Regions from separate parts of the Enterobacter cloacae complex sp. 394I7 genome, predicted to be linked through region 1. Evidence: predicted binding sites of a transcription regulator. Region 1 holds the regulator's gene; each other region holds the start of a gene.
What was found. The regulator PurR, encoded in region 1, represses purine synthesis genes. The targets are predictions, from matches to a motif close to CANGCAAACGTTTGCNTG.
Positions count from the first base shown of each region.

Region 1 (7,504 bases):
CTGACTTCTTCTATACACGATGAACTCATAGCTTCTCCATCACCTTACTGTGATCAGAACCTTCAAACAGCGTAGACGCTTTTTATGGTTTGTGAGAAATCTCACGGTATTTCCCCGTGAGGCTAGTATCCGACGTAGAACAGAGGAAGGGAGATAACCCTTGCCGAAATGCCTTCCATGGTAAAACGGGAGCGCTCCGGCTCCCGTTAACACATAATATTTATCGTATTTAATCGAACCAAATTTAGTATAGGCCTCAAAATTTGGTGATTCAATAGAAAATTCTTAGCAACCTAATCACTGATATTTAACATAATTTCTGGCGCGATTATGCATGCGAGGTTTTCACCTCTGCGCGGTCATCCTGCTCACGTTGTGCCGCAGACTGCATACGGTATCCCAGAAGGGCCAGCGCAACCGTAACCAGCATGACGCTGGTGGTGGTCAGGAGCGGCGTGGCAATCAGCGCAGAGACCACCAGGCTTGCCAGGAAGCACAGACCCAGCTGCAGGGTATTCTGAAGCGCGGCCGCACGACCTGTTGCCTGTGGGAACGGACGTAACGCCTGGGCTACGACGATAGGGTAAATCGCACCGTTCGCCACGGCCATCACGCAGAATGGAATCAGAATTTCTGCCAGACCGGCGCCCGGGATAAAGCCCACAGCCCAGGTGGCGATCACGCTCAGCGCGTAGAGTACCAGCAGCCAGGGCAGCATCTGCTGACCTTCCCATTTTTGCAGCGCCGCGCGACAGCCATAGCCCCCGACCAGAAACGCGATGGTCTGCGGGACATAGCTCAGACCGATGGCGGCCGGGCTGTAACCCATATCGTGAAGAATGAACGGCGAACCGGTCAGCCACGCGAAGAAACTCGCCGAGCAGGCGGCATAAATCAGGACATTACCGCGGTACGCTTTGGTGCTCAGCAGAGAGGTGAAGGTCACCGGTGTTGTGTCAGCAGGCGTCTCTTTCTTATGTGCCGCTTTGAGTGTGAATGCCGGGATCATCAGGACCAGCGTGATGGCAAACAGCGTAGCGAAAATGGCCTGCCAGTCGAAATGCGCCAGGATCCAGCTCCCGAGCAGCGGGGCGAGGGCAGGCGAAAGCCCTACCAGCGGCATAATGGTGGCGAAAATGCGGTTTGTACGGTTGGCCGGATAGTAGTCGGTGACCAGCGCCTGCCAGGTCACCGCGGCAGCACAGACGCCAACGGCCTGCACGAAGCGCAGTACCAGCAGCCAGGTTGCATCGCGTACCCATAACATTCCCAGACAGCCGACGGCAAAGATAGCCAGCCCCAGCAACAGCACCGGTTTACGGCCAAAGCGGTCAGAGAGAGGCCCCCAGAGCAGCTGCGCGAAGGCAAAGCCCGCGAGGAATAAGCTCAGGCTGGCGCTGATGGCTGCCGCCGGGGTCTGTAAATCTTCCTGCATTGCGGCGAAGGCGGGCAGGTACATATCAGTGGCTAAAAAGCCCAGCACGCTTAAACCACCGAGCCAGACTAAAAATCCTTTCCTGGGTTGCATTGTTTTTTTCTCCTGAGGGAGGCAGGTCTATGTTTGCGCAGAGTGTAGGGAGTGCAAAGCAGCTTGTGAAACGCTAATATTTGGCGAGTGCATTCAAAATTTTTGCAGGCAGAAAATGTGGTCAGATTATTCTCTTGAAGTGGTCGATGCTGTTGCACGCAACGGCAGCTTTAGCGGTGCAGCGCAGGAGTTGCACCGCGTCCCCTCGGCAATCAGCTATACGGTGCGTCAGCTTGAAGAATGGCTGGCCGTTCCGCTGTTTGAACGGCGTCACCGTGATGTGGAATTAACGCCCGCCGGGGCATGGTTTTTGAAAGAAGGGCGTTCTGTTATCAAAAAAATGCAGATCACCCGCGAACAGTGTCAGCAGATCGCTAACGGCTGGCGAGGACATCTTTCCATTGCCGTGGATAACATCGTAAAACCGGAACGTACCCGGCAGATGATTGTCGATTTCTATCGCCATTTCTCGGATGTCGAATTGCGGGTATCCCAGGAAGTGTTTAACGGCGTCTGGGATGCGCTGGCGGATGGCAGGGCAGAGATGGCGATCGGTGCCACGCAGGCGATCCCGGTTGGGGGACGCTTTGCCTTTCGCGACATGGGCATGCTCAGCTGGAAATGTGTGGTGGCAAGCGATCATCCGCTGGCGGCCATGGACGGGCCGCTCAGCGACGAAACGCTCCGTAACTGGCCCTCGCTGGTGCTGGAAGATACCTCGCGTTCGTTGCCCAAACGCATTACCTGGCTGCTGGATAACCAGCGACGGGTGGTTGCGCCGGACTGGGAATCCTCAGCAACATGCCTCAGCGCAGGGCTGTGCGTTGCCATGGTCCCTGGCCATTTTGCACGGCCCCGAATCGACACCGGTGAATGGGTTGAACTGACGCTGGAAAATCCTTTTCCGGATGCGGCCTGTTGCCTCACCTGGCAACAAAATGATGTGTCGCCCGCAATGGCCTGGCTGCTGGATTACCTGGGAGACAGTGAGACGCTTAACCGGGAATGGCTACGGGAGCCAGTATAACTGGCCCCGTAAAAGATTAACGACGATAGTCGCGGAACGGGCCATCCGCAACGGAACGGCGTTCGATAAGACGCGGGTGAACTTCAATAGACTGAGACTCTTCACGCTTGTTGACGATCCTGTCCATCAGCATATTGAAGGCCGTTTCACCCAGCGAGTCTTTTGGCTGGTGGATGGTGGTCAGCGCCGGGGTAAAGAAGCGCGCGTTGCGCACGTTGTCATACCCGATCACGGAAATGTCCTGCGGCACGCGCAAACCCAGTTCATCGGCGGCACAGAGAGCACCCATCGCCATAATGTCACCGCCACAGAAAACGGCTGTCGGGCGATGCGGCTGGGAGACAATCTGCTGCATTGCGCGGTAACCGGATTCCGGTTCAAAGTCACCCTGCACGATCCAGTTTTCCGGCACGGTAATCAGCGCCTCTTCCATCGCTTTCATAAACCCGGCCAGACGCCCGGCTCCGGTGTTGCGCTCCAGTGGACCCGGGATCACACCAATCTCACGGTGACCGCGTTCAATCAGATAACGGCCTGCCATATAGCCGCCTTCAAACGCGTTATCGATGACGGAGTCGGTGAAGTCTGCACGTGCTTCGCCCCAGTCCATGACCACCATAGGAATATGGCGGTACTCTTCCAGCATGGAAAGCACGGACTCCGGATACTCTGAACACATCACCAGCAGGCCATCCACACGCTTTTGTGCCATCATGGAGAGATAAGCGCGCTGTTTTTCAATGCTGTTCCACGCGTTGCCCAGAATCAGGGTATAGCCTTTCTGGAAGCAGTTTTTCTCGACCGCTTCAATGATCTCGGCAAAATAGGCCGCTTCACTGCTGGTAGCCAGCAAACCAATGGATTTGGTGTGATTAACTTTGAGGCTGCGCGCCACCGCACTCGGTGAATAGTGTAATTCTTTGATTGCCGCCCAGACGGCGTTGCGCGTCTCTTCCGCCACAAAGCGGGTTTTGTTAATTACATGTGATACGGTTGTAGTGGAAACGTTTGCGCGTTTTGCTACGTCTTTAATTGTTGCCATTAAATGTCACTCCAGACCATATCCTAAACTCCTGAAAAACTTGAAGGTAAACGTTTGCCTTCTCTCACCCTTATCACGCAATCTTGAATTGCGGCACGCCGGGAAAACGACACAGGACGTCAGGAGGGGGTCAATGGCCGGTACGCTAATAAATTTAGCGTGGAATTTTGTCCTATCTTGATGAAAAGGGGAAGAGCTAAAGTGGTTATCAGTTTAAATCCAGGAAGATTTTTGAACTAAACTGTGTAAAAATGAGCAGGCTCACTTTTCGTGGGGAGATTAAAAGGAGAAAAATTGATGAGCTACGATCTGAAGTTTTCGCTGGTGACCACCGTTATTGTACTGGCTCTGATTGTTGCGGCGGGTCTGACGGCTGCATTGCATTGATTTACACGGAGGGAGAGCTCTCTCCCTCTCAGTTTTCCTGATTGTTACGCCTGCGGCAAAAATCTTTTGCCAATTTGTTAACTTCTCATTTTTTGTGATTGATGTCATGCTTTCGGCTTCTTTGTTCTGTGTCACGACATGACACGGCATCCGGAGTTGACGCATGAAAATCAATTTTCCCCTGCTTGCCCTGGCGATTGGCGCTTTTGGGATTGGCACCACTGAATTCTCCCCGATGGGGTTACTGCCTGTTATCGCCCGGGGCGTGGATGTTTCTATCCCGGCGGCCGGGATGCTCATCAGCGCCTACGCCATTGGCGTGATGGTGGGGGCACCGCTCATGACGCTTCTGCTTTCACACCGCGCGCGCCGCAATGCGCTGATTTTCCTGATGGCGATATTTACGCTGGGCAACGTGCTCTCCGCGATTGCTCCGGATTACACCACCCTGATGTTGTCCCGCATTCTGACCAGTCTTAACCACGGCGCGTTCTTTGGGCTGGGATCGGTTGTGGCCGCAAGCGTGGTGCCAAAACACAAGCAGGCGAGTGCCGTGGCAACCATGTTTATGGGTCTGACGATTGCCAACATTGGCGGTGTACCTGCCGCAACCTGGCTGGGTGAGGCGATCGGCTGGCGCATGTCGTTCCTGGCGACGGCCGTGCTGGGTGTTATCGCCATGGTGGCGTTGTACTTCTCCTTGCCGAAAGGCAGCGCTGGTGAACGTCCTGACGTCCGCAAAGAGCTGTCGGTACTGATGCGCCCGCAGGTGCTCTCCGCGCTGTTGACCACCGTACTGGGGGCGGGCGCCATGTTTACCCTGTACACCTATATTTCACCGGTGTTGCACGATATCACCCACGCGACGCCTCTCTTTGTGACCGCGATGCTGGTGCTGATTGGTGTCGGGTTCTCTATAGGCAACTATCTCGGCGGGAAATTCGCCGATCGTTCCGTGAGCGGGACGCTGAAAGGCTTTTTAACGCTGCTGATTGTCATCATGATCGCCATTCCATGGCTGGCGCGTAATGAGGTCGGGGCGGCGATGGCGATGGTTGTCTGGGGGGCTGCGACCTTTGCCGTGGTTCCGCCGCTGCAGATGCGCGTGATGCGCGTTGCCCATGAGGCACCGGGTCTCTCGTCGTCGGTCAATATTGGCGCGTTTAACCTTGGCAATGCGCTTGGAGCCGCTGCCGGTGGAGCCGTCATTTCTGGTGGCCTGGGATACAGCTTTGTGCCGGTGATGGGGGCGATAATTGCCGCGCTCGGCCTGCTGTTAGTGATGATGTCTGGCCGTAAACAGCCGGAAGCAGCGTGCGCTGCTGAATAATTAAAAAACGCAGAAGGGCAACCCCTTCTGCGTGTCTCTTACGCGGCGAAGTTCTTCGCCACAAACGCCCAGTTAACCAGTGCCCAGAAGTGCTCCAGGTAGTTCGGACGCGCGTTACGGTAATCAATGTAGTAAGCGTGTTCCCAGACGTCCACGGTCATCAGCGGCGTTGCGCTGGTGGTCAGTGGCGTACCCGCGTTCGAGGTGGAAACGATAGCCAGTTTGCCATCCGCGTCTTTCACCAGCCACGTCCAGCCAGAACCGAAGTTCTTGACTGCAGCATCCGTAAACTTCGCTTTAAAATCAGCAAAGCTGCCAAATGCCGCGTTAATCGCGCCAGCCAGTTCACCCGTAGGTTCGCCGCCTGCATTCGGTGCCAGGCAGTGCCAGTAGAAGGTGTGGTTCCACACCTGAGCGGCATTGTTAAAGACACCGCCCTCTGAACTGCGGACGATCTCTTCCAGCGTTTTGCCTTCAAAATCGGTGCCCTTGATCAGGTTGTTCAGATTGGTGACGTACGTCTGGTGATGTTTGCCGTAGTGATACTCCAGGGTTTCCGCAGAAATGTGCGGGGCCAGGGCGTCTTTTGCATATGGTAGTGCAGGTAATTCGAACGACATTGCTTCTCTCCTTATTGTTTTTTATGTTGCCAATAACCACACAGACAACAGGGACAGAATAGCAAATTGAAAGGGTATGCAAAAGAGGAACTTACCCTGCCACGGCTGTGGCAGGGCAGGGGTTAGCGAATGGTTTTTGGCGTCATCACGCGGCGTGCGCCGACATAGTGACGTACCCAGTAGTCTTCACTGAGAGAGGTTATCTGGATGTCCTGGCCGCTACGTGGGGACTGGATAAATTTCCCGTTGCCTACATATACGCCAACGTGGTCAGCCGTGCCGCGCCCCTGAGTGCGGAAGAAGACGAGATCGCCATTCTCCAGTTCACCGCGGTTGACCGGTGACGCGTCGCGCAGGTGATACATCTCATTGGCGGTACGTGGAATTCGGAACTTCACCAGATCTTTATAGGCGTAATAGACGAGGCCGCTGCAGTCGAAACCGGTACGCGGTGAGCTGCCGCCCCAGCGATAGGGTTTGCCAATCTGCCCCATCAGTTTGTTCAACGCCGTTTTTTGCGCTTTCTGTACGCGAACCTTATGCACTTCCGCTATTTTCGTGACCTTCGTGCATTTCGCTTTATGACCTTTGCGGGGGATGCATTTTTCCGTCACGAGATTAGCTGCAGTTTGCGAGGCTTTGCTTTTGGTTGCGTGGGCAGTGCGGGAAGGTTTTGTTTTCGTCTTGCTGGAGGCGGTCTTTTTAGTCTGGGTGGTGGTCTTTTTCTTGTCGTTCTTGCTGGTGGTTTTTTTCTTACGGTCTGTGGTTTTGGCCAGATGCGTTTTTTGTACAGCAGAGTGCCGCGCCTGTTGAGAGGCGTTCGCCACTGGCGTGAAAGTGAGTGTTGTAAACAGTAAAGCACAGAGCGTGATCGAGATTTTATTTATCCGCGCCACTGGGCAGTCCCCTGATAAATGCAGGTCATCAATAATACCCGCGAATGATTTACAAAGCCCGTCGATTCTAATCTATAAAAACCCGATAAGTTAATAGCATTTTTCAATCTACAATCCTGTTTCGTTAGCAAGTGCAAAAAAATTCATCAATCTGTCGCACTATTGTTCACTCCCTAAACAAAACCCTGAGTGCCGCAGGGTTAAACACCATTTGCAATGCAACTTTTCATCACTCGCGGTAAAATAAGAAAGACGTGACAAAAATGTTATTTTCCGATGGCAGTCTGAACCGCTACAATGACAGACGAATGCCGTAACAGAAGTTAAAGGAAGCAAGACATGAGCACCACTATTGAAAAAATCCAGCGCCAGATCGCTGAAAACCCGATTCTGCTGTATATGAAAGGTTCTCCGAAGCTGCCAAGCTGTGGCTTCTCCGCGCAAGCGGTTCAGGCGCTGTCTGCCTGTGGTGAGCGTTTTGCTTACGTTGATATCCTGCAGAACCCGGACATCCGCGCTGAGCTGCCTAAATACGCTAACTGGCCGACGTTCCCACAGCTGTGGGTAGACGGTGAGCTGGTCGGCGGTTGCGATATCCTGATCGAAATGTATCAGCGCGGTGAACTGCAGCAGCTGATCAAAGAAACGGCTGCGAAGTACAAAACGGAAGAGCC
Region 1 covers NZ_JBXWCR010000001.1:890,624-898,127, forward strand. The annotation lists gene cfa (cyclopropane fatty acyl phospholipid synthase) at 1-29, opposite strand, end outside; gene punC (purine nucleoside transporter PunC) at 329-1,528, opposite strand; gene punR (DNA-binding transcriptional activator PunR) at 1,644-2,555, shown strand; gene purR (HTH-type transcriptional repressor PurR) at 2,572-3,597, opposite strand; gene cydH (cytochrome bd-I oxidase subunit CydH) at 3,895-3,984, shown strand; gene AC2FAP_RS04375 (MFS transporter) at 4,148-5,314, shown strand; gene sodB (superoxide dismutase [Fe]) at 5,353-5,934, opposite strand; gene AC2FAP_RS04385 (C40 family peptidase) at 6,057-6,830, opposite strand; gene grxD (monothiol glutaredoxin 4) at 7,170-7,504, shown strand, end outside.

Region 2 (7,504 bases), on a different contig from region 1:
TTTGATACCAGTATGGAAGGCGGCTTCCTTGCGCGCCGTCGTCACCTTCAGGCGCTGGAAGACGCGGCACGCCACCTCGATCAGGGGAAAGCGCAGCTGCTTGGCGCATGGGCGGGTGAACTGCTGGCTGAAGAGCTGCGTCTGGCGCAGCAAAATCTGAGTGAGATAACCGGCGAATTTACCTCGGACGATCTGCTGGGACGGATTTTCTCGAGCTTCTGTATCGGCAAATAATTACCGCTGATTAAAGGTGATTTCCCGGGAGGAAATCACCTTTGTCCAAATGGCAACTCGCCTAATCCCTTTTATCCCCCTATTCTGCTTGCCTGCATCTATGGGGGGTTTATGGCTCGTTTTCTGTTTTGTAGTTTTGCGCTGGTTCTGCTTTATCCATCGGGTATTGATATGTATCTGGTGGGGCTGCCGCACATTGCCCGCGATCTGGGTGCCAGCGAGGCGCAGCTGCATATTGCGTTTTCGGCCTATCTCGCCGGGATGGCATCATCGATGGTATTTGCCGGGAAAATCGCGGACAAAGCGGGTCGTCAGCCCGTGGCCATTACCTGTGCCATCATCTTCGCGCTGGCGTCAATGCTCTGCTCCCTGGCCCAGGACAGTACCCTGTTCCTGACAGGGCGCTTTATCCAGGGGATAGGTGCCGGTGGCTGTTATGTGGTGGCCTTCGCCATCCTGCGCGATACCTTAAGCGCCCAGCGCCGTGCCAAAGTGCTTTCCATGCTCAACGGTATTACCTGCATCATTCCGGTGATGGCGCCAGTGGTGGGCTATCTGATCATGCTGAAATTCCCGTGGCAGAGCCTGTTCTGGACGATGGCGGCCATGGGTGCGCTGGTCTTTATCCTCTCGATCACGGTGCTGAAAGAGACCCATCCAGGCTCGCAAAACGCAGGCCATACGGCAACCCTTCATCCGGCCGAGACGCTGCTAAACCGCTTTTTCCTGAGTCGCCTGGCCATTACCACACTGAGCGTGGCGGTGATCCTGACGTATGTAAACGTTTCCCCGGTGTTGCTGATGGAGACCATGGGGTTTGATCGCGGTGAGTATTCCACCGTGATGGCACTCACCGCGATGGTCAGTATGGCCGTCTCGTTCTCGACGCCGTTCGCACTGAATATCTTCCGCCAGCGCACGCTCATGCTAACCTCTCAGGTGCTGTTCCTCGCTGCGGGGGGGATTCTGGCGACCACCAGCACACATGCGCTGATGCTGGTAGGGATTACGCTGATTTGCGCCGGCTTCTCCGTCGGCTTTGGCGTGGCGATGAGTCAGGCACTTGGCCCGTTCTCGCTGCGCGCGGGTGTGGCAAGCTCGGTGCTGGGTATTGCACAGGTCTGCGGTTCGTCGCTGTGGATATGGCTGGCGGCGGTCATCGGCCTTAATGCGCTCAATATGCTGATCGGGATTCTGATTGGTTGTAGCATGCTCTGCATCACCTTACTTATGGTCATCCAGCCCGCGGCCCATTATGAAGAAGCCAATCAGCAGTCTCGATCTTAACCTGTTGTTGTGCCTGCAGCTTTTGCTGCAGGAGCGCAGCGTAACCAAAGCCGCGAAACGGATGAACGTGACCCCGTCCGCGGTAAGTAAATCGCTGGCGAAGCTGCGCGACTGGTTTGACGATCCGCTGTTTGTGAAAACACCGTTAGGCCTGCTGCCGACACCGCTGACGATGAGCCTGGAGCAGGATCTGGCCGACTGGATGCAGATTGGCAATCAGATCCTCGATAAATTCCATCATGACTCCCCGGGCGGGCTGACGTTCGTGCTGGCCGCGGAAACGCCTCTGATGCTGATCCGCTTTAATGCCCTGCTCGAGCAGGTCAATCAGCGCTATCCACAGGCCACGGTAAAGATGCGCCACTGGGATTACGACTCGGTGGATGCCATTACGCGCGGAGAAGTCGATCTTGGCTTCACGGGCCGTGAAACGCATCCGCGCTCCCGCGAGCTGTTGAAGCTCATGCCGTGGTTTATCGACTACGAAATTCTGTTCAGCGTCCGCCCCTGCGTCTATTTGCGCGAAGATCATCCGGCTCTTCAGGAAGAGTGGAACCTGGAGACTTTCCTGCGCTATCCGCATATCAGCATCTTCTGGGAGCGCAGCGACACCTGGGCGCTTGATGAGGTGCTCAGAGAGATGGGACGTGAGCGTAATATCGCCATGAGCCTGCCCGGTTTCGAACAGTCGATGTTTATGGCGGCGCAGCCAGGCCATAACTACATCGCCACGGCGCCACACTACTGCCATCACTATAATCAACTCCACCAGCGTAAGCTGATCGCCCTGCCCATTCCCATTGATGAAGCCCAGGCTGAAAAACTGACCGTTCCTTTCACGCTGATCTGGCATAAACGAAACAGCCATAATCCGAAAATCCTCTGGCTCCGTGAGACAATCAAAGCGCTATATGCCGCTCCAGCGCTTATTTTTGCCTAAGAAAATGTAAAGTTGGGTCCTCAGGCTTCTCTTACTCCCATTTACTGATTAAAACAGAAGGCAAGTTAAGCGATAATCATGTAACCGTTTAACCGAATACGACCATTATCAAGGAGCGAAAAATGGCAACGCACTTTGCAAGAGGGATACTGACAGAGGGACATCTCGTATCGGGCAGAATTTCATCCGCGTGTCACCAGGAAGCACGTAAACTGCCGGAGCATCGCCGGACGCGGTTTTTGGCATCCCGCGCGCTTCTCGCTGAGCTGATGTTCATGCTGTACGGCACCAGTGAACTGCCGGATATCCTCACCCAACCTGAAGGCCGCCCGGTCTTTGCCGACCCGGAGCTGCCGCGTTTCTCCATTGCCTATACGGGCAATATCATTGGCGTCGCGCTCACCACTGAAGGGGATTGCGGCCTGGACATGGAGCTTCAGCACGCAACCCGCGGCTTCCACGGCGCGAACCCGCACGATGACTACCCGCTTTCCAGCAATGAAAAGCTGTGGGTGCGTAACCAGAACGATCCCATCGAGGCCAGAGCTCAGCTCATTACCTTACGCCAGAGCATTCGAAAGCTCTGTGGCTGTGCATCAGACGACGCCAGCCTGCTGCAATTGCTTCCAGGCTCCGGACGCCTGCGTTCCGCTAAAGCCACGCTGGTAGAGGCGCTCAGCGATGCTGAAGACGTACTGATTTGGTCCATCGCGGTGACTCCCGCCATCGAACGATTGAAAATCTGGGAATTTGACAGTCAACACGGATGGAGTAGCCTTCCGGATGTGCCCGAGCGAGCCAACGAACCCGCCGCGCGCCTGATGAGATTAACCAGTTTACCGGCAGAAAAAGCATATACCCTTAGCTGATCCATTCAGGGTCATCATGATGAAACAGGAGTAATCATGTCTGATACGTTGAAAGTTGTTACGTTACTGGGAAGCCTGCGCAAAGGTTCATTTAACGGGATGGTTGCCCGCACGCTGCCTCAGCTGGCACCGGCAGGTATGGACATTAGCGCCCTGCCATCGATTGGCGACATTCCGCTTTACGACGCGGACGTGCAGCAGGAAGAAGGGTTTCCACAGAGCGTAGAAGCGCTTGCAGAGCAGATCCGTCAGGCAGACGGCGTGGTCATTGTTACGCCTGAATATAACTACTCCGTCCCGGGTGGCCTGAAGAACGCCATTGACTGGTTATCCCGTCTCCCGGAGCAGCCGCTGTCGGGTAAACCGGTGCTGATCCAGACCAGCTCTATGGGCGCGATTGGCGGGGCACGCTGCCAGTACCATCTGCGTCAGATCCTGGTCTTCCTGGATGCGATGGTAATGAACAAACCGGAATTTATGGGGGGCGTGATTCAGAACAAGGTCGACCCGCAGACGGGTGAAGTGGTGGATCAAAGTACGCGTGACCATCTTTCTGGCCAACTGACCGCGTTTGGTGATTATATTAAGCGAGTGAAAGCTTAAACGTAGCCTGACACCCTCACTCTGGCCCTCTCCCACAGGGAGAGGGCGCAAACACAAAAGCCCTTTTCGTCGAAAAGGGCTTTCTGTTTATTTGGCATCAATAAAAACAATCTTCAGCACAAACAGCAGCGCCACAATGATGACGCACGGGCTGAGGTCGCGGAAGCGACCGGTACCAATCTTCATGACGCAGTAGGAGATAAAGCCCAGCGCGATACCCTCGGTGATCGAGAAGCTGAACGGCATCATCACCGCGGTAATAAACGCAGGCACCGCTTCGGTTAAATCATCCCACTTCACGCGCGACAGGCTGGAGGTCATTAACACCCCCACGTAGATCAGCGCGCCGGCTGCTGCATACGGAGGCACCATGCCCGCCAGCGGTGACAGGAAGATCACCAGCAGGAACAGGATACCCACCACAACCGCCGTCAGACCGGTACGGCCACCCACAGAGACACCTGAAGAGGATTCAATGTAAGCGGTAACAGACGATGTACCGATAAACGCGCCGGTGACAGAGGAGACACTGTCAACGAACAGCGCCTGCTTCATGCGCGGGAATTTCCCATTCTCATCCGCCAGGCCGGCTTTGTCGGTCACGCCAATCAGCGTACCGGAGGAGTCAAACAGGTTAACCAGCATGAAGGAGAAAATCACGCCCGCCAGACCCAGGTTCAGGGAGCCTGCCAGATCGACGTGCCCAATGACGGTAGACACGCTCGGTGGCGCGGAGACAATCCCTTTGTACTGCACATCGCCCAGCATCCAGCCCAGTAGCGTGGTGACCACGATGGAAACCAGCACGGCCGCATGAATATTGCGCGAGGCCAGGATAGCGATGATAAAGAAGCCCAGCACGCCCAGCAGCACGTTGTGCGAGGTCAGGTGACCGATGCTCACCAGCGTGTCCGGGTTAGCCACGATAACGCCTGCGTTTTTCAGACCCATCATGCCGATAAACAGACCAATACCGCTGGTAATGCCCACGCGCAGGCTCACCGGAATATTGGCTATCATCCAGTAACGTACACGGAAAATGGTCAGCAACAGCAGGCCAACCGCGCCCCAAAAGATAGCGCCCATGCCGACCTGCCATGGCAGACCCATCGCCTGGACGACCACGAACGCGAAGAAAGCGTTCAGACCCATTGCCGGGGCCAGCGCCACGGGCAGGTTAGCGAACACACCCATCAGGATACTGCCCAGCGCAGCGATCAGACAGGTGGTCACGAAGACGGCGCTGGTGTCCATGCCAGCAACGCCCAGAATTTGTGGGTTAACAAAAACGATATAGACCATCGTCAGGAAGGTGGTGAAACCGGCGATCACTTCGGTGCGTGCCGTTGTGCCGTGCTCACGCAGTTTAAACACGCGCTCAAGCAGACCCTGACCAGATGTCTGGGTAGTGTGTTGTTGACTCATCATCAATTTCCGAACAAGGAGGGAAAATTCGTCGCTATCCTATACCAAAATGCGACAATAGTGGCGGTTACAAGATACTTTTTTCATTGATTTTGCTTATACGGCAACGATTGCGTCTCATTAAACTGCCGTACGTAAACGTTAAACTTGTAAAAAGGGAAAGGCATGTCCGGAATTGAAGCGGTATTTTTCGACTGCGACGGTACGCTGGTCGACAGTGAGGTCATTTGTTCCCGCGCGTATGTGACCATGTTCAGGGAATTTGGCATTACGCTGGATCTCGAAGAGGTGTTTAAACGCTTTAAGGGCGTGAAGCTCTACGAGATCATCGACATCATTAACGAAGAGCACGGTGTGGATCTGGCGAAAGCAGATCTGGAGCCGGTCTACCGCGCCGAGGTCGCACGCCTCTTCGACTCCGAGCTGGAAGTCATTGCCGGGGCGAATGCGCTTCTGGATGCGATGACGGTGCCCATCTGCGTGGTCTCGAACGGTCCGGTCAGCAAAATGCAGCACTCGCTGGGTAAGCTTGAAATGTTGCACCACTTCCCGGAAAAACTGTTCAGCGGCTACGATATCCAGCGCTGGAAGCCAGACCCGGCGTTGATGTTCCATGCAGCAAAAGCGATGAACGTTAACGTGGCGAACTGCATTCTGGTGGATGACTCTTCTGCGGGAGCGCAGTCGGGGATTGATGCGGGTATGGAGGTGTTTTACTTCTGCGCCGATCCGCACAACAAACCGATCGATCATCCAAAAGTGACGACCTTCACCGATCTGGCGCAGCTGCCAGAATTGTGGAAGGCTCGCGGGTGGAATATTACTCGCTAAAAAAAGCCGGATAGCGCTGACGCTTATCCGGCCTATAAGGCTCGCAGGCCCGGTAAGCTCAGCAGCACCGGGCATGTTAGCGCATCACTCTTTCGGATCTTTACCCGCCAGCAGCTTGTCCAGCTCATCGCCGCCAACGTGACGGAAATCCTGTCCTTTCACGAAGTAGAAGATGTATTCGCAAATGTTCTGGCAACGGTCACCGATACGCTCGATTGAGCGCGCGCAGAACAGCGCGGTCAGGACGCTTGGGATCGTACGGGAGTCTTCCATCATGTAGGTCATCAGCTGACGCACGATGCCTTCATACTCCTGGTCGACCTTTTTGTCTTCACGGTAGATACGTACCGCTTCGTCCAGATCCATACGCGCAAAGGCATCCAGTACGTCATGCAGCATCTGCACGGTATGACGACCCAGCGACTCGAGGCTCACCAGCAGTGGCTGGTGCTGCTGAGAGAATTTCTCCAGCGCGGTGCGGCAGATTTTATCTGCAACGTCACCAATACGCTCCAGCTCGGCGATGGTTTTGATGATCGCCATAACCAGACGCAGGTCGCTCGCCGTTGGCTGACGCTTGGCGATAATACGCACGCAGGCTTCATCAATGGCGACTTCCATCATATTGACGTTTTTATCACCTTCGATAACGCGCTTTGCCAGCTCGCTGTCCTGGTTGTGCATCGCGGTAATGGCATCGGAAAGCTGCTGCTCAACCATGCCACCCATGGTCATCACCTGAGTGCGAATACTTTCCAGCTCTGCGTTGAACTGGCCTGAAATGTGTTTGTTAAGATTGAGATTGTCCATAGCGCGCTCCTGAATCAACCGTAACGACCGGTGATATAGTCTTCTGTTTGCTTTTTAGCGGGCTTGGTGAACAGATCGTCCGTATTACTGAACTCAATCAACTCGCCCAGGTACATAAACGCCGTGTAATCGGAACAACGCGCAGCCTGCTGCATGTTGTGGGTCACGATAACCACGGTGTAATCCTGCTTCAGCTCGGTGATCAACTCTTCAATACGGCCGGTTGAGATCGGGTCCAGAGCTGAACACGGCTCATCCAGCAACAACACTTCCGGGCGAATGGCGATACCACGCGCAATGCACAGACGCTGCTGCTGACCACCGGAGAGAGAGTAACCGCTCTGGTGCAACTTATCTTTGGTTTCGTTCCATAATGCGGCCTTGGTCAAAGCCCACTGAACGCGCTCATCCATATCCGTACGGGAGAGCTTTTCAAACAGACGTACGCCAAAGGCAATGTTGTCGTAGATGGACATCGGGAACGGCGTCGGTTTCTGGAACACCA
Region 2 covers NZ_JBXWCR010000005.1:33,453-40,956, reverse strand. The annotation lists gene mnmE (tRNA uridine-5-carboxymethylaminomethyl(34) synthesis GTPase MnmE) at 1-234, shown strand, start outside; gene AC2FAP_RS17385 (MFS transporter) at 346-1,521, shown strand; gene yidZ (HTH-type transcriptional regulator YidZ) at 1,490-2,461, shown strand; gene AC2FAP_RS17375 (4'-phosphopantetheinyl transferase family protein) at 2,584-3,330, shown strand; gene AC2FAP_RS17370 (NADPH-dependent FMN reductase) at 3,367-3,933, shown strand; gene AC2FAP_RS17365 (NCS2 family permease) at 4,021-5,358, opposite strand; gene yieH (6-phosphogluconate phosphatase) at 5,524-6,189, shown strand; gene phoU (phosphate signaling complex protein PhoU) at 6,274-6,999, opposite strand; gene pstB (phosphate ABC transporter ATP-binding protein PstB) at 7,014-7,504, opposite strand, start outside.
Region 2: the regulator PurR is predicted to act here: its motif matches at 5,458-5,475, upstream of AC2FAP_RS17365 (NCS2 family permease).

Region 3 (7,504 bases), 1.3 Mb from region 1:
GCCAGCGGCTTGTTAGCCGAAAGCTTCGCCCCCGCGCCCGCCAGACCTATCAGCACCGCCAGCACCACGGAGCTGAGAGCCAGCTCAAGGGTGACAAGCGCGCCCTGTAAAATAACGCCAGAAAATCCGTACAGCATACCGCGAGCCCTGTCGTATCGTGAGTGGTGGAACCGTGTCTTTTCCCCTCCCACAGTGGGAGGGGCTGCACGTTATTTGACGGGGCGATTAGCCGCCGTAAACATTAAAATCGAAGTATTTTTTCGCAATTTTCTCGTACGTGCCGTCAGCGCGCATTTCGGCAAACGCTTTGTTCAGCGCTTCACGCAGTTCGTTGTCTTCCTTGCGCAGGCCCATACCGGTGCCTACACCAAACAACTTCACATCCTTGATGGATGGACCGCCAAACTTATAGTCTTTGCCGACCGGCTGCTTCAGGAAGCCTTCGCTCGCCGCGACTTCATCCTGGAACGCCGCGTCAATACGACCTGCCGTCAGGTCAGCGTAGATATTTTCCTGGCCCTGATAAGAGACGATTTCAATCCCTTTCGGCGCCCAGTGTTCGTTACCGTAGGTTTCCTGAGTGGTCCCCTGCAGCACGCCCACGCGTTTGCCTTTCAGCGACTCGAGAGTGGGCTGAATGTCGGAAGATTTGGCGACGACCAGACGTGAATCTGCCGCGTAGAGTTTGTCCGTGAAAGCAATCTCCTGCTGGCGTTTTTCAGTGATGGAGAGCGAGGACATAATCACGTCGATTTTTTTCGCTTTCAGCGACGGGATCAGCGCGTCCAGTGGGTTCTCAACGTAGGTACACTGCGCTTTGATGCGTTTGCACAGTTCGTTGGCCAGATCGATGTCAAAACCAACCAATTCACCTTTAGAATTCTTCGATTCGAACGGTGCATAGGTAGGATCGGTACCGATTCGAATTTTCTGCGGAATTGCTGCGAATGCCGCGGTGGCGCTGGAAAAAGCCAGCACCAGAGAAAGTGACAATACTAGTTTTTTCATATCTGTCCTCAACAAACTGTCTACATACGGGATTTTTACGACGACGGGGTGGTGCTAATGTGCCATCAATCCCCTCCGTCAGGCAAAGAATAATGCCTTTGAGCCGGGATTTTTTGCATTATAAATGCGTAAGTATGCACACAGCGATCCAATACAGTGCATTAATTGCACCATATTGGATCATCCCGCCCAACAATGCACCTCAGCAGTGCATTGCCGTCAGGTATTAGTCACCGTAGACGTTGAAGTCGAAGTATTTCTTCGCCAGTTTGTCGTAGGTACCGTCTTTACGCAGCTCAGCAAACGCTTTGTCGAAGGCGGCTTTCAGCTCGGTATCGTCCTTGCGCAGGCCGATACCCGTACCGTCACCAAAGTACTTTTTGTCTTTCACGGACGGGCCAGCAAAAGCGTACTCTTTGCCCGCTGGCTGTTTCAGGAAGCCTTCGCTCGCGGCGACTTCATCCTGGAATGCCGCATCCAGACGGCCTGCCGCCAGGTCAGAGTAGATCAGATCCTGGTTCTGGTACGCCACTACGTCGACGCCCTTCTCACGCCAGTTCGCATTGGCAAACCCTTCCTGCGTTGAGCCCTGAAGCACGCCGACATGCTTGCCTTTCAGCGAGTCGATGGTGGGTTGAATCGGGGAGCCTTTAGCGGCAATCAGACGTGAATCTGCAGCGTAAAGCTTGTCAGAGAAGGCAATCTCCTGCTGACGTTTTTCGGTGATAGAGAGAGAAGAGATAATGGCGTCGATTTTCTTGGCTTTCAGCGACGGGATTAACGCATCAAAGTCGCTGCCCACCCATGTGCATTTCACCGCAATGCGTTTGCACATTTCATTTCCCAGATCGATATCAAACCCAACGAAATCGCCTTTCGCATCCTTGGAAGAGAATGGCGCGTAGGTTGCGTCTGTACCGATACGAACTGTCTGTGGAAGCGCTGCGTAGCTACCTGCTGCCGCACTTAACCCCACCAGCAAAGACAGAGCCAGAACCGTCTTCTTCATACATTTACCCTCAAGTACCGTGATTTTATTATGTATTGTGTTGTGTGTTGTGTTGCAGGCTTCTCTTGCAGGTCTTATGCCACATTGCCGTCTGGTGAAAAGTTCGACGTTAAATATGTTAATAAAACGTTGCGATATTGCCTTAATGGTGAAAGATAGCAGGTCTGCCGAACGAACCGGAAAGAGAAAAAGGGAAAAAGCGAATTAAATGTCGAGGATATGATCGCCGTTGCATAATTGCCCTGAAACAGGGCACGTTATCTTTTCATGCACGCTGTGAGTGCACAGATTCAGGCACCCTGCCAGCGGGTGAAGAGGTCTTCAGGCAGGTCGATATCAAACTGATCGAGAACGCGGTTAACCGTCTGATTAATCACATCATCCAGTGAAACGGGCCGGTGATAGAACGCCGGTACCGGTGGCATGATCACCGCGCCGAGTTCAGCAGCCTGAGTCATTAAACGCAGATGTCCCAGGTGCAGCGGCGTTTCCCGCACGCAGAGAACCAGAGGACGACGCTCCTTCAGCACCACGTCCGCGGCGCGGGTCACCAGCGTGTCGGTATAGCTGTTTACAATGCCGGAGAGCGTTTTAATGGAACAAGGCAGGATAACCATGCCGGCCGTTTTAAACGAGCCTGAGGAGATGCTGGCGGCGATATCGCGGGCATCGTGAACCACATCCGCCAGCGCCTGGACATCACGCAGTGAGAGGTCGGTTTCAAGAGAGAGGGTCTGACGTGCCGCCTGGCTCATGACCAGATGCGTTTCCACTTCTGCCACGTCGCGCAGCACCTGTAACAGACGTACGCCGTAAATCGCGCCACTGGCACCACTGAGCCCAACAATGAGTCGTTTCATGATTTTCGCCCTAACTGATTTCAGGGCAGACTGTGCAGGATTTTGCGGGGAGTTGCAAGTGAGGGCAAATGCCCTCACTTGCACAGACATCAACCTTCGTTGTGCATCTCTAAACTTTCGAGATCGTTTTGCAGCTGGACGGCTTTCGCATCGTCGTTGCGCAGCGAATCAAGGTAGTCGAGGTACTGCTGGTCAACGTCTTTCGTCACGTAAACGCCATTAAACACGGAGCATTCGAACTGCTGAATATCCGGGTTCTCAGCGCGTACTGCGTCGATAAGATCGTTCAGATCCTGGAAAATCAGGCCGTCGGCACCGATGATCTGACGAATTTCGTCCACTTCACGACCGTGAGCGATCAGCTCATTGGCGGTTGGCATATCGATGCCGTACACGTTCGGGAAACGAATTTCCGGTGCGGCTGAGGCCAGATACACTTTCTTCGCACCCGCTTCGCGCGCCATCTCAATAATCTGTTCTGAGGTGGTGCCGCGAACGATGGAGTCATCCACCAGCAGGACGTTTTTGTCGCGGAACTCAGCGCGGTTTGCGTTCAGTTTACGACGTACGGACTTACGGCGCAGCTGCTGACCCGGCATGATAAAGGTACGACCAACGTAGCGGTTTTTCACAAATCCCTGACGGTATGGCTTGTCCAGAATGCGGGCGATTTCCAGAGCGATATCGCAGGACGTTTCCGGAATAGGAATAACGACGTCAATATCCAGATCGTCCCATTCGCGGGCAATCTTCTCGCCAAGTTTTGTCCCCATGTTCACGCGCGCGCTGTAAACGGAAATCTTGTCGATAAACGAGTCCGGACGGGCGAAGTAAACATATTCAAACAGGCACGGATTGCTCACCGGGTTGTCAGCACACTGGCGGGTGAACAGCTGGCCCTTCTCAGTGATATAGACCGCTTCGCCAGGCGCAACATCACGCAGGAACTCGAAGCCGAGGGTATCCAGCGCCACGCTTTCAGAGGCAACCATGTATTCGGTACGACCATCACCGAGATCGCGCTTACCGAGCACCAGCGGGCGGATGCCGTTTGGATCGCGGAAGGCAACCATCCCGTGGCCGATAATCATCGCCACGCAGGCATACGCACCACGGATCTGGCGGTTAGTCGCGGCAACGGCGGCAAAAATGTTGTCTACTTCCAGCGGGTAGTGACGGAAGTTATCCAGCTCGCTGGCAAAGATATTGAGCAGAATTTCAGAATCAGAGGTGGTGTTAATGTGGCGACGTTTCTCTTCGAACAACTTCTTACGCAGCTCGTGCGCGTTGGTCAGGTTGCCATTGTGGGCAAGCGTGATGCCATACGGTGAGTTGACGTAGAAAGGCTGAGCCTCAGAGGCGCTGGAACTGCCAGCAGTAGGATAACGAACGTGACCGATCCCCATATTACCTTGCAGACGCTGCATATGGCGGGCTTCAAACACATCATTTACCAGACCATTCGCCTTACGTAAACGGAAGCAGTTGTTTGCATCAATGGTGATGATACCCGCAGCATCCTGCCCACGGTGCTGAAGCACCGTTAACGCGTCATAAATCGACTGGTTTACCGGCATGAAACCGGCGATACCGACAATACCGCACATTCGTCTTTTCCTCGTTAAGCCACATCTCAGAGCGCATTACGCTCTGGGCAAGAAACTCGACGAGCTTTGCAGATAGTCAAAGAACCATCTGATGATGAAACTGAACTCTGGAATGAGCTGCGATTTTTGCCAGTCTTCACTTTTGGAGAACCCGGTAAAGGTATCCAGGAAGAACAGGATCGCGGCCACAATCAGCACGCCTCGTAGTGCGCCGAAACAGATCCCGAGTACCCTGTCTGTTCCTGACAGACCGGTTTTCTCGACCAGCTGACCTATCACGTAATTTACGATAGCGCCGACAATCAGCGTCGCGATAAACAGCACCGCGATAGCGATTCCATTTCGGACCAGTTCATCTTCAAAGCCCGTGAACCAGACAGACAGGTAAGTGTAGTAATGACTGGCAACAAAGAAAGCACAACCCCAGGTTACCAGCGATAACGCTTCACGAACAAAGCCACGGATCAGGCTAACCAGACAGGAAAAACCAATCACCGCAATGATGGCGTAATCAATCCAGACCATATGTGTCCCACGATTTAACGCCCTGTCATCCAGTTCGGGGCGAATTCTAACAGAAAAAGAAAACGTTTGCGTAGGGATTTCCTTCCCACGCGTAAATAAAAAAGGCGCTGAAAAAATGTTCAACGCCGTGGCTTTTTACGTCTCTGTGGACGTCTGCCGTCACTCTTCCCCCCCACCTTCTCTTCATAGAAAGGATAAGGGTGAGGGAGGGGTTAGTTCGCGCTGTAGCTCATCACCACACCGCTCAGGCCGGAGATCTGCTTCAGCTCACCCAGCGATCCTTTAAGCTTATCTTTGGACGCTTCTGGCCCCACGAGAATACGGGTAATTTTACCCTGTACCGGCGTGGAAGGTGAAGTGTAAACACGATATCCCGCACTGCGCAGTTTACCCACGACCTCATTGACCTTATCGGCATTTTTCAGCGCACCCAGTTGCACGACGTAGGCTTTGCCCGTCGGTGCGGCTTCCTGCTGAGCCGGTTTCGCCGGAGGCGGTGTCTCAGTCGCTGCGGCAAGCTGTTCGCTCGTTTTATCACGCTGCGGTTTCGGCTGCGTTTTTTCGACCGGCTTCGGTTTCTCAGCCGGTTTAGGCTGCACGACCGGAACCGGTACAGGATCGATATCGTTGGTGTTGCTCGCCGCCAGACGAGACGGATCAAGAGACGGCGCAGCCGCATCACCCGCGCGAACCTCTTCCGCTGCGCCTTCCGGCGGCTGAGCAGGAAGGGCCTGTGTCGCCGCAGGCAGCATATCCGGCTCGTCGCGATCGCCCGGTTTCGGTACCAGAGGAATGGCTGCAAACTCATCCTGATAGTGCTTTTTCTGCCCGTCGAGCAGGCCCGGGAGAATAATGACTCCCAGCGCCACCAGCACTATTGTTCCTGCTAAACGGTTCTGAAACTTACTCGCCACCGGTTCTCCCCGCGTCCATCACTTCCATGACATGTGCCACCGTGTGGAACGAGCCACACACCAGCACGGTATCTTCTGGTTTAGCATCCGCCATCGCGGCATGCCAGGCCTGAGCCACGCTATTATAGATTGCGCCTTTGCCGAGATGTTCCATCAACTGCTCAGCGGTCGCCCCGCGTGGCCCCTCCAGAGGAGCACAATACCAGCTATCGACCACACTCTCCATGCAGGCCAGCGTACCGCCAATATCTTTATCATGAAGCATACCGATAACCGCCAGCACGCGCCCGGTTTTTGGTAACGATTTGAGACGTCCCGCGAGATACGCCGCGGCATGCGGGTTATGCGCCACATCGAGGATCAGGCGCGGTGACTCGCTGACAATCTGGAAACGCCCGGGCAGAATCGCCCGCTCGATGCCCTCGCGAATCGCCTGCTCGCTCACCGCCAGACCGCTTGCGCGCAGTGCCGCCAGCGCGGTTGCCGCGTTAGGCTGCGGCACCTGCGGCAATGGCAGGTTGTCCAGTGCGCCCTGCGCATCGCTAAAGCGCCAGCCGTCTGCCTGAACCTCATACTGCCAGTCTACGCCACGGCGCAGCAGACGCGCACCCGTCTCATTCGCCACCTCTGCAATGGTGTGCGGCATATCCGGCTCGCCGACCACGCCAGGTTTATTCGCCCGGAAAATCCCGGCTTTCTCGCGACCAATGCTTTCGCGATCCGGCCCCAGCCAGTCGGTATGATCCAGCGCAATGCTGGTCACGACGGCCACATCCGCATTCACCATGTTGGTGGCATCAAGACGCCCGCCGAGGCCGACTTCCAGAATCACCACGTCCAGCTGCGCCTGCTTAAACAACCACAGTGCCGACAGGGTGCCGTATTCAAAATAGGTTAATGAAATTTCACCGCGCGCGGCTTCAATTTCCGCGAAAGAGGCAGTATGCGCTGATTCCGGCAGCTCGCGGTTTTGCACACGCACCCGCTCGGTATACCGCACGAGGTGTGGAGAGCTGTAAACGCCAACCTTATAGCCTGCTGCCATCAGGACAGATTCCAGCGTGCGGCACGTCGTGCCTTTACCGTTCGTTCCGGCAACGGTGAACACAAACGGCGCTGGTTTCAGTACGTCGAGACGCGCGGCAACCTGGCTTACGCGCTCAAGCCCCATATCGATGGTTTTACTGTGCAGGTTTTCCAGATAAGAAAGCCACGCGGCCAGGGGCGACGTGGCTTGGGGAATGCTTTTATTTTCCATGATGCCCGGTCATTAACAGTTGAGAAAGCAAAAGGGCAGCGCCATCCGGCCCTGCCCTTTTCAGTTATCAGGCCTCGGGTTCCTGATCCGGCACCACCACGCCTTCGCGCGGCTCATCCGGGTTCGGCGCTGGCAGATTCATCAGCTTCGCCAGGATGCTTGCCAGTTTCAGGCGCATCTCCGGACGGCGGACGATCATGTCGATAGCGCCTTTCTCGATGAGGAACTCACTGCGCTGGAAGCCCGGCGGCAGTTTTTCACGTACGGTCTGTTCGATAACGCGTGGACCCGCAAAACCGATCAGCGCTTTCGGCTCAGCGATG
Region 3 covers NZ_JBXWCR010000001.1:2,230,394-2,237,897, forward strand. The annotation lists gene AC2FAP_RS10760 (histidine ABC transporter permease HisQ) at 1-137, opposite strand, end outside; gene hisJ (histidine ABC transporter substrate-binding protein HisJ) at 226-1,008, opposite strand; gene argT (lysine/arginine/ornithine ABC transporter substrate-binding protein ArgT) at 1,235-2,017, opposite strand; gene AC2FAP_RS10775 (UbiX family flavin prenyltransferase) at 2,308-2,877, opposite strand; gene purF (amidophosphoribosyltransferase) at 2,967-4,484, opposite strand; gene cvpA (colicin V production protein) at 4,521-5,009, opposite strand; gene dedD (cell division protein DedD) at 5,222-5,923, opposite strand; gene folC (bifunctional tetrahydrofolate synthase/dihydrofolate synthase) at 5,913-7,181, opposite strand; gene accD (acetyl-CoA carboxylase, carboxyltransferase subunit beta) at 7,249-7,504, opposite strand, start outside.
Region 3: the regulator PurR is predicted to act here: its motif matches at 5,065-5,082, upstream of cvpA (colicin V production protein).

Region 4 (7,504 bases), on a different contig from region 1:
AAAAGTTGCTGACGCACCTTGGCGTCTGGTCAGAGATCGTGGCGCAGCGTGCCAGCTGTTATCACGGCATGGAAGTGTGGGACAAAGACAGCTTTGGTCATATCGCGTTTGATGATGAAAGCATGGGCTACAGCCATCTGGGACACATCATCGAAAATGCCGTTATTCACCATGCTCTGTGGCAAAAAGCGCAGTCCTGCAGCGATGTCACGCTGCTGGCACCGGCGCAAATCCAGCAGGTCGCCTGGGGAGAAAACGACGCCTTTATCACCCTGCAAAGCGGTGACATGCTGACCGCGCGACTGGTCGTGGGCGCTGACGGTGCCAACTCCTGGCTGCGTAACAAGGCGGATATTCCGCTGACGTTCTGGGACTATCGCCATCATGCTCTGGTGGCAACGATTCGCACTGAAGAGCCGCACGGTGGGGTGGCGCGCCAAATTTTCCACAATGACGGCATTCTGGCATTCCTGCCGTTGAGCGATCCGCACCTGTGTTCGATTGTCTGGTCTCTGGTTCCTGATAAAGCGCAACAGATGCAGGAGGCGACTCCCGAGGCGTTTAACCAGGCGCTGTGCGTCGCGTTTGATAACCGTCTTGGGCTATGCACCCTTGAGAGCGAGCGGCTGGTGTTCCCGTTAACCGGACGCTATGCGCGTCAGTTTGCGGCGCACCGTCTGGCGCTGGTGGGTGACGCGGCGCATACGATCCATCCGCTGGCCGGGCAGGGCGTGAACCTTGGCTTTATGGACGCGGCAGAGCTGGTAGAAGAGTTGCGTCGCCTGCATCGCGAAGGCAAAGATATCGGCCAGCATCTCTATCTGCGTCGCTACGAACGTAGCCGTAAGCACAGTGCAGCGGTGATGCTGGCAGGCATGCAGGGTTTCCGTGAGCTGTTTGCCGGCGCGAATCCAGCGAAAAAACTGCTGCGCGACCTCGGCCTTAAACTTGCCGATACCCTTCCGGGCGTAAAACCTCAACTCCTTCGCCAGGCGATGGGTCTTAACGACCTGCCGGACTGGCTGCGCTAATATAGACCCCCGTCACACTTTGTTTTCCCGGCCTCTGCGCCGGGGAAATTCACTCGTTTGAAATAATCTAATTTCACCGCATTTTTCGCATTAGAAAATCTAATCTTACTATTTTTATGTTACGGAAATTCCGCCCGTTTTTCCGCATGAAATATCACCATCTGCTAAATCCTGTTAGAGCAATGTTAATTTTATGCGGGTTTAATCGCAGTTTGCCAGTGAATAATTCTGTAAGCTTTTTCGTGTTTTTAGGTCATAAGCTAATGTGATGGCCCGTTTTACCTTATGGTTAATCGCCGGTTTCGGTGGTAAGTTCAGGTAAAAGAGAACGTTTGCGTCGGGGTCCAGAAAGCGATCGCGGCGCCGGGTTTCGTGGCACTGTTCAGGTGTGCGAAACGCAAGACAGCCCTGCTTATTCAACGAGGAAAAGATGGCTCAACAGACTCCTTTGTACGAACAACACGTGTTATGCGGCGCACGCATGGTGGACTTCCATGGCTGGATGATGCCGCTGCACTACGGCTCGCAGATTGATGAGCACCACGCGGTGCGCACCGATGCCGGTATGTTCGACGTGTCACACATGACGATTGTCGACCTGCATGGCAGCCGCACCCGGGAGTTTTTACGTTATCTGCTGGCAAACGACGTCGCCAAACTGAAGACGCCAGGCAAAGCGCTCTACACCGGCATGCTAAATGCCTCCGGCGGCGTAATTGATGACCTCATCGTCTATTACTTCTCTGAAGATTTCTTCCGCCTCGTTGTAAACTCCGCCACCCGCGAAAAAGACCTCTCCTGGATTACCCAACACGCTGAGCCTTACGCCATCGACATCACCGTCCGCGATGATCTGTCGCTGATCGCCGTACAGGGGCCGAACGCGCAGTCTAAAGCCGCCTCTCTGTTCACCGATGAGCAGCGTAAAGCCACCGACGGCATGAAGCCGTTCTTCGGCGTACAGGCGGGCGATCTGTTTATCGCGACCACCGGCTACACCGGTGAAGCGGGCTATGAAATTGCCATGCCGAATGAGAAAGCCGCCGATTTCTGGCGTGCGCTGGTGGAAGCCGGCGTTAAGCCGGCAGGTCTGGGTGCGCGCGATACGCTGCGTCTGGAAGCCGGTATGAACCTCTACGGGCAAGAGATGGATGAAGGCGTGTCACCGCTGGCGGCCAACATGGGCTGGACCATCGCCTGGGAACCTGCTGACCGTGAGTTTATTGGCCGTGAAGCGCTGGAAATGCAGCGTGAAAAGGGCACTGAACAACTGGTAGGCCTGGTGATGACCGAGAAAGGCGTGCTGCGCGGCGAGCTGCCGGTGCGTTTTACAGATGCTGACGGCAACCCGCGTGAAGGCGTGATCACCAGCGGTACCTTCTCCCCGACGCTGGGCTACAGTATTGCACTGGCGCGTGTTCCGGCGGGCATTGGCGAAACGGCAGTGGTGCAAATCCGCAACCGTGAAATGCCGGTCAACGTGACCAAACCGATTTTTGTTCGCGCCGGTAAGCCGGTCGCCTAATCATTTTTATCAGGAGAACTTCAATGAGCAATGTGCCAGCAGAACTGAAATACAGCAAAGAACACGAGTGGCTGCGCAAAGAGGCGGACGGCACTTACACCGTAGGGATCACCGAGCATGCGCAGGAGCTGCTGGGCGACATGGTGTTTGTTGACCTGCCTGAAGTCGGCGCATCCGTGGAAGCAGGCGATGACTGCGCCGTGGCCGAGTCCGTAAAAGCGGCTTCTGATATCTACGCCCCGGTAAGCGGTGAAATTGTTGCCGTGAACGACGCCCTGAGCGACTCCCCGGAGCTGGTGAACAGCGAGCCTTATGAAGGCGGCTGGATCTTCAAGATCAAAGCCAGCGACGAATCGCAGGTCGCCGCGCTGCTGGATGCCACCGCGTACGAAGCGCTGTTAGAAAACGAGTAAGCCTTAACCCTCTCCCCTTTGGGGGGAGGGTAGGGTGAGGGGAACAGACGACACCCTCACCCCAGCCCTTTCCCTCAGGGAGAGGGAGAAAACACATTCACTGCACGTTTCAGGAACCATCGCTCATGACACAGACTTTAAGCCAGCTTGAAAACCGTGGCGCCTTCATTGAACGTCACATTGGGCCGGATGCTCAGCAACAGCAGGAGATGCTGAAGACAGTTGGCGCGGATTCATTAAATGCACTGATCGGCCAGATTGTGCCAAAAGACATCCAGCTTGCCACGCCGCCTCAGGTGGGTGAAGCCACCACTGAATTCGCCGCTCTGGCGGAGCTGAAGGCAATTGCCGGCCTGAACAAGCGCTATAAGTCTTACATTGGCATGGGCTACACCAACGTGCAGTTACCCCCGGTTATTCTGCGTAATATGCTGGAAAACCCGGGCTGGTACACCGCCTACACCCCGTATCAGCCAGAAGTTTCTCAGGGCCGTCTGGAAGCGCTGCTGAACTTCCAGCAGGTTACGCTGGATTTGACCGGCCTGGATATCGCGTCCGCTTCACTGCTGGATGAAGCCACCGCCGCCGCCGAAGCAATGGCAATGGCGAAGCGCGTGAGCAAACTGAAAAATGCCAACCGCTTCTTCGTGGCAGCGGACGTGCATCCGCAAACGCTTGATGTGGTTCGTACCCGTGCCGAAACCTTTGGTTTTGACGTGATTGTCGACGACGCCGACAAAGTCCTCGATCATCAGGATGTGTTTGGCGTGCTGCTGCAACAGGTCGGCACCACCGGCGACGTTCACGACTACAGCGCACTGATTGCTGAGCTGAAGGCCCGCAAAGTGGTTGTCAGCGTCGCGGCTGATTTTATGGCGCTGGTCCTGCTGACGGCTCCAGGTAAACAGGGCGCGGACATTGTTTTCGGTTCTGCACAACGCTTTGGTGTCCCGATGGGCTACGGTGGCCCACATGCGGCGTTCTTTGCCGCAAAAGATGAATTCAAACGCTCCATGCCTGGCCGTATCATCGGCGTTTCAAAAGATGCCGCCGGTAACACCGCGCTGCGCATGGCAATGCAGACTCGCGAGCAGCATATTCGTCGTGAGAAAGCGAACTCCAACATCTGTACCTCGCAGGTCCTGCTGGCCAATATCGCCAGCCTGTACGCTGTCTTCCACGGTCCGGTTGGCCTGAAACGCATTGCCAGCCGTATTCACCGTCTGGCGGATATTCTGGCCTGTGGTCTGCAGCAGAAAGGCCTGAAACTGCGCCACGCCCATTATTTTGACACGCTGTGCGTTGAGGTGGCTGACAAAGCCGCGGTGCTGGCTCGTGCTGACGCGGCAGAGATCAACCTGCGTAGCGACATCCATAACGCGGTAGGCATTACCCTGGATGAAAGCACTACCCGCGAAGATATCGTTAACCTGTTTAACGTCTTGCTGGGCGATGCGCACGGCCTGGACATTGATACGCTCGATAAAGATGTCGCGCTCGACAGCCGCTCTATCCAGGAAAGCATGCTGCGTGATGATGCGATCCTGACTCACCCGGTGTTCAATCGCTACCACAGCGAAACCGAGATGATGCGCTATATGCACTCTCTGGAGCGCAAAGACCTGGCGCTGAACCAGGCGATGATCCCGCTGGGCTCTTGCACCATGAAGCTGAACGCTGCGGCAGAGATGATCCCAATCACCTGGCCTGAATTTTCCGAGCTGCACCCGTTCTGCCCACCAGAGCAGGCCGAAGGTTACCATCTGATGATCAACCAGCTCTCCGACTGGCTGGTGAAGCTGACCGGTTACGATGCACTCTGCATGCAGCCAAACTCCGGGGCGCAGGGGGAATACGCGGGCCTGCTGGCAATTCGTCACTATCACGAAAGCCGCAATGAAGGGCATCGCGATATCTGCCTGATCCCGAGTTCTGCGCATGGCACCAACCCGGCGTCTGCCCAGATGGCGGGTATGGAAGTGGTGGTGGTGGCCTGCGACAAGAATGGCAATATTGACCTGGCCGATCTGCGTGCGAAAGCCGAGCAGGCGGGCGAAAAACTCTCCTGCATCATGGTGACCTACCCGTCCACCCACGGTGTGTACGAAGAGACCATCCGTGAAGTGTGTGAAGTCGTCCATCAGTTCGGCGGTCAGGTTTATCTCGACGGTGCAAACATGAACGCACAGGTTGGCATTACCTCTCCGGGCTTTATCGGCGCGGATGTGTCGCACCTGAACCTGCATAAAACCTTCTGTATTCCACACGGCGGTGGCGGCCCGGGTATGGGCCCAATCGGTGTGAAAGCACACCTGGCGCCGTTTGTCCCAGGCCACAGCGTAGTGCAGATTGAAGGCATGTTGACCCGTCAGGGCGCGGTCTCTGCGGCACCGTTCGGTAGCGCTTCAATCCTGCCCATCAGCTGGATGTACATCCGCATGATGGGCGCGGAAGGGCTGAAGCAGGCAAGCCAGGTGGCTATCCTCAACGCTAACTACATCGCAACGCGTCTGAAAGAAGCGTATCCGGTGCTCTACACGGGCCGTGATGGTCGTGTGGCGCACGAGTGCATCCTCGATATCCGTCCTTTGAAAGAAGAGACAGGTATCAGCGAGCTGGATATTGCTAAGCGTCTGATCGACTACGGATTCCATGCGCCAACCATGTCGTTCCCGGTGGCGGGTACGCTGATGGTTGAACCCACCGAGTCTGAAAGCAAAGTTGAGCTGGACCGCTTTATTGACGCGATGCTGGCTATCCGCACTGAAATCGACCGCGTGAAAGCCGGTGAGTGGACGCTGGCTGATAACCCGCTGGTTAACGCACCGCACACCCAGAATGAGCTGGTCTCCGGGTGGGAGCACGATTATACCCGTGAGCAGGCGGTGTTCCCGGCCGGCATAGCAAACAAATACTGGCCGACCGTGAAACGTCTCGATGACGTCTACGGTGACCGTAATCTGTTCTGCTCTTGTGTGCCAATGAGCGAATACCAGTAATCGTTCCGCGGTTATAATGTGTACAGGCCGGGTCAGCGTTAACGCTACCCGGCTTTTTTTATAAGGAGACATAGATGGCAATTGCACTGGTCACCGGCGCCAGCCGCGGTATCGGTAAAGCCACCGCGCTGCAGCTGGCGCGCGAAGGCTACACCGTGGCGGTGAACTATCACCACAACATTAAAGCCGCGACGGATGTGATCACGATGATTACCGACGCGGGGGGTAACGCGTTTGCCGTGCGTGCAGATATCAGTGATGAAGCTCAGGTGCTGGCAATGTTCGACAGTATCGATCGTGAAGCCGGACCGCTTACCGCACTGGTGAACAACGCCGGGATCCTGTTTGAACAATCCACGATTGAACACCTCTCCGCTGAACGGATCAACCGCGTGTTAGCCACGAACGTGACCGGTTATTTCCTCTGCTGCCGCGAAGCGGTAAAACGCATGTCGTTCAGACATGGTGGCAAAGGCGGCGCGATCGTGAACGTGTCATCCGCGGCATCGCGCCTCGGTGCTCCGGGTGAATATGTGGATTACGCCGCGTCCAAAGGTGCTGTTGATTCGTTGACGACGGGATTATCGCTGGAAGTGGCAGCGCAAGGGATCCGCGTAAACTGCGTGCGTCCCGGGCTGATTTACACCGAGATTCATGCATCTGGCGGTGAGCCGGGCCGGGTGGATAGGGTCAAATCCATGCTGCCTATGCAGCGTGGCGGTCAGCCGGAAGAGGTGGCGCAGGCGATTGTCTGGCTGCTGAGCGAGAAAGCCTCGTATGTGACGGGAAGTTTTATTGAACTGGCGGGTGGGAAATAAACATCTCCTCTCCCCATCGGGGAGAGGAGAAAAGCGTTAAAGCGTCTCGCCGTTGCTGGCAATCACGTCTTTGTACCAGTTAAAGCTCTTTTTCCGCGAGCGTGACATATCGCCGGTACCGTCGTCGTGCTTGTTCACATAGATAAAGCCGTAGCGCTTGCTGTACTGGCCGGTAGTGAACGACACGCAGTCGATGCAGCCCCACGGGGTATAACCCATCAGATCCACACCATCATACGTGACGGCTTTCATCATCTCTTCCACGTGCGCACGCAGGTAGTCGATGCGGTAGTCATCGTTGATGCTGCCGTCTTCTTCTACTTTGTCGTAGGCGCCAAAGCCGTTTTCCACGATAAACAGCGGTTTCTGATAACGCTCGTACAATTCGCACAGGGAATAGCGCAGACCCACCGGGTCAATCTGCCAGCCCCAGTCAGAGGCTTTCACATGCGGGTTCGGTACGCTGCCTTCAAAGCCTGAGATAGCATCGCCAGTACCGCCTTCCGCTTTCACGGCGTTGGTCATGTAATAGCTGAAGCCCAGATAGTCACAGGTGCCTTCACGCAGGATCTGCTCGTCACCCGCTTCCATATGGATGGTGAAGCCACGGCGTTCCCATTCATTAAGCACATAGGATGGGTAGTAACCGCGCAGCTGGACATCGGTAAAGACATAGCGTTCACGCATGGATTCCTGTGCAAACATCACGTCCTCTGGT
Region 4 covers NZ_JBXWCR010000002.1:222,669-230,172, forward strand. The annotation lists gene ubiI (FAD-dependent 2-octaprenylphenol hydroxylase) at 1-1,031, shown strand, start outside; gene gcvT (glycine cleavage system aminomethyltransferase GcvT) at 1,462-2,556, shown strand; gene gcvH (glycine cleavage system protein GcvH) at 2,580-2,969, shown strand; gene gcvP (aminomethyl-transferring glycine dehydrogenase) at 3,095-5,968, shown strand; gene AC2FAP_RS12160 (SDR family oxidoreductase) at 6,043-6,786, shown strand; gene bglA (6-phospho-beta-glucosidase BglA) at 6,823-7,504, opposite strand, start outside.
Region 4: the regulator PurR is predicted to act here: its motif matches at 1,353-1,370, upstream of gcvT (glycine cleavage system aminomethyltransferase GcvT).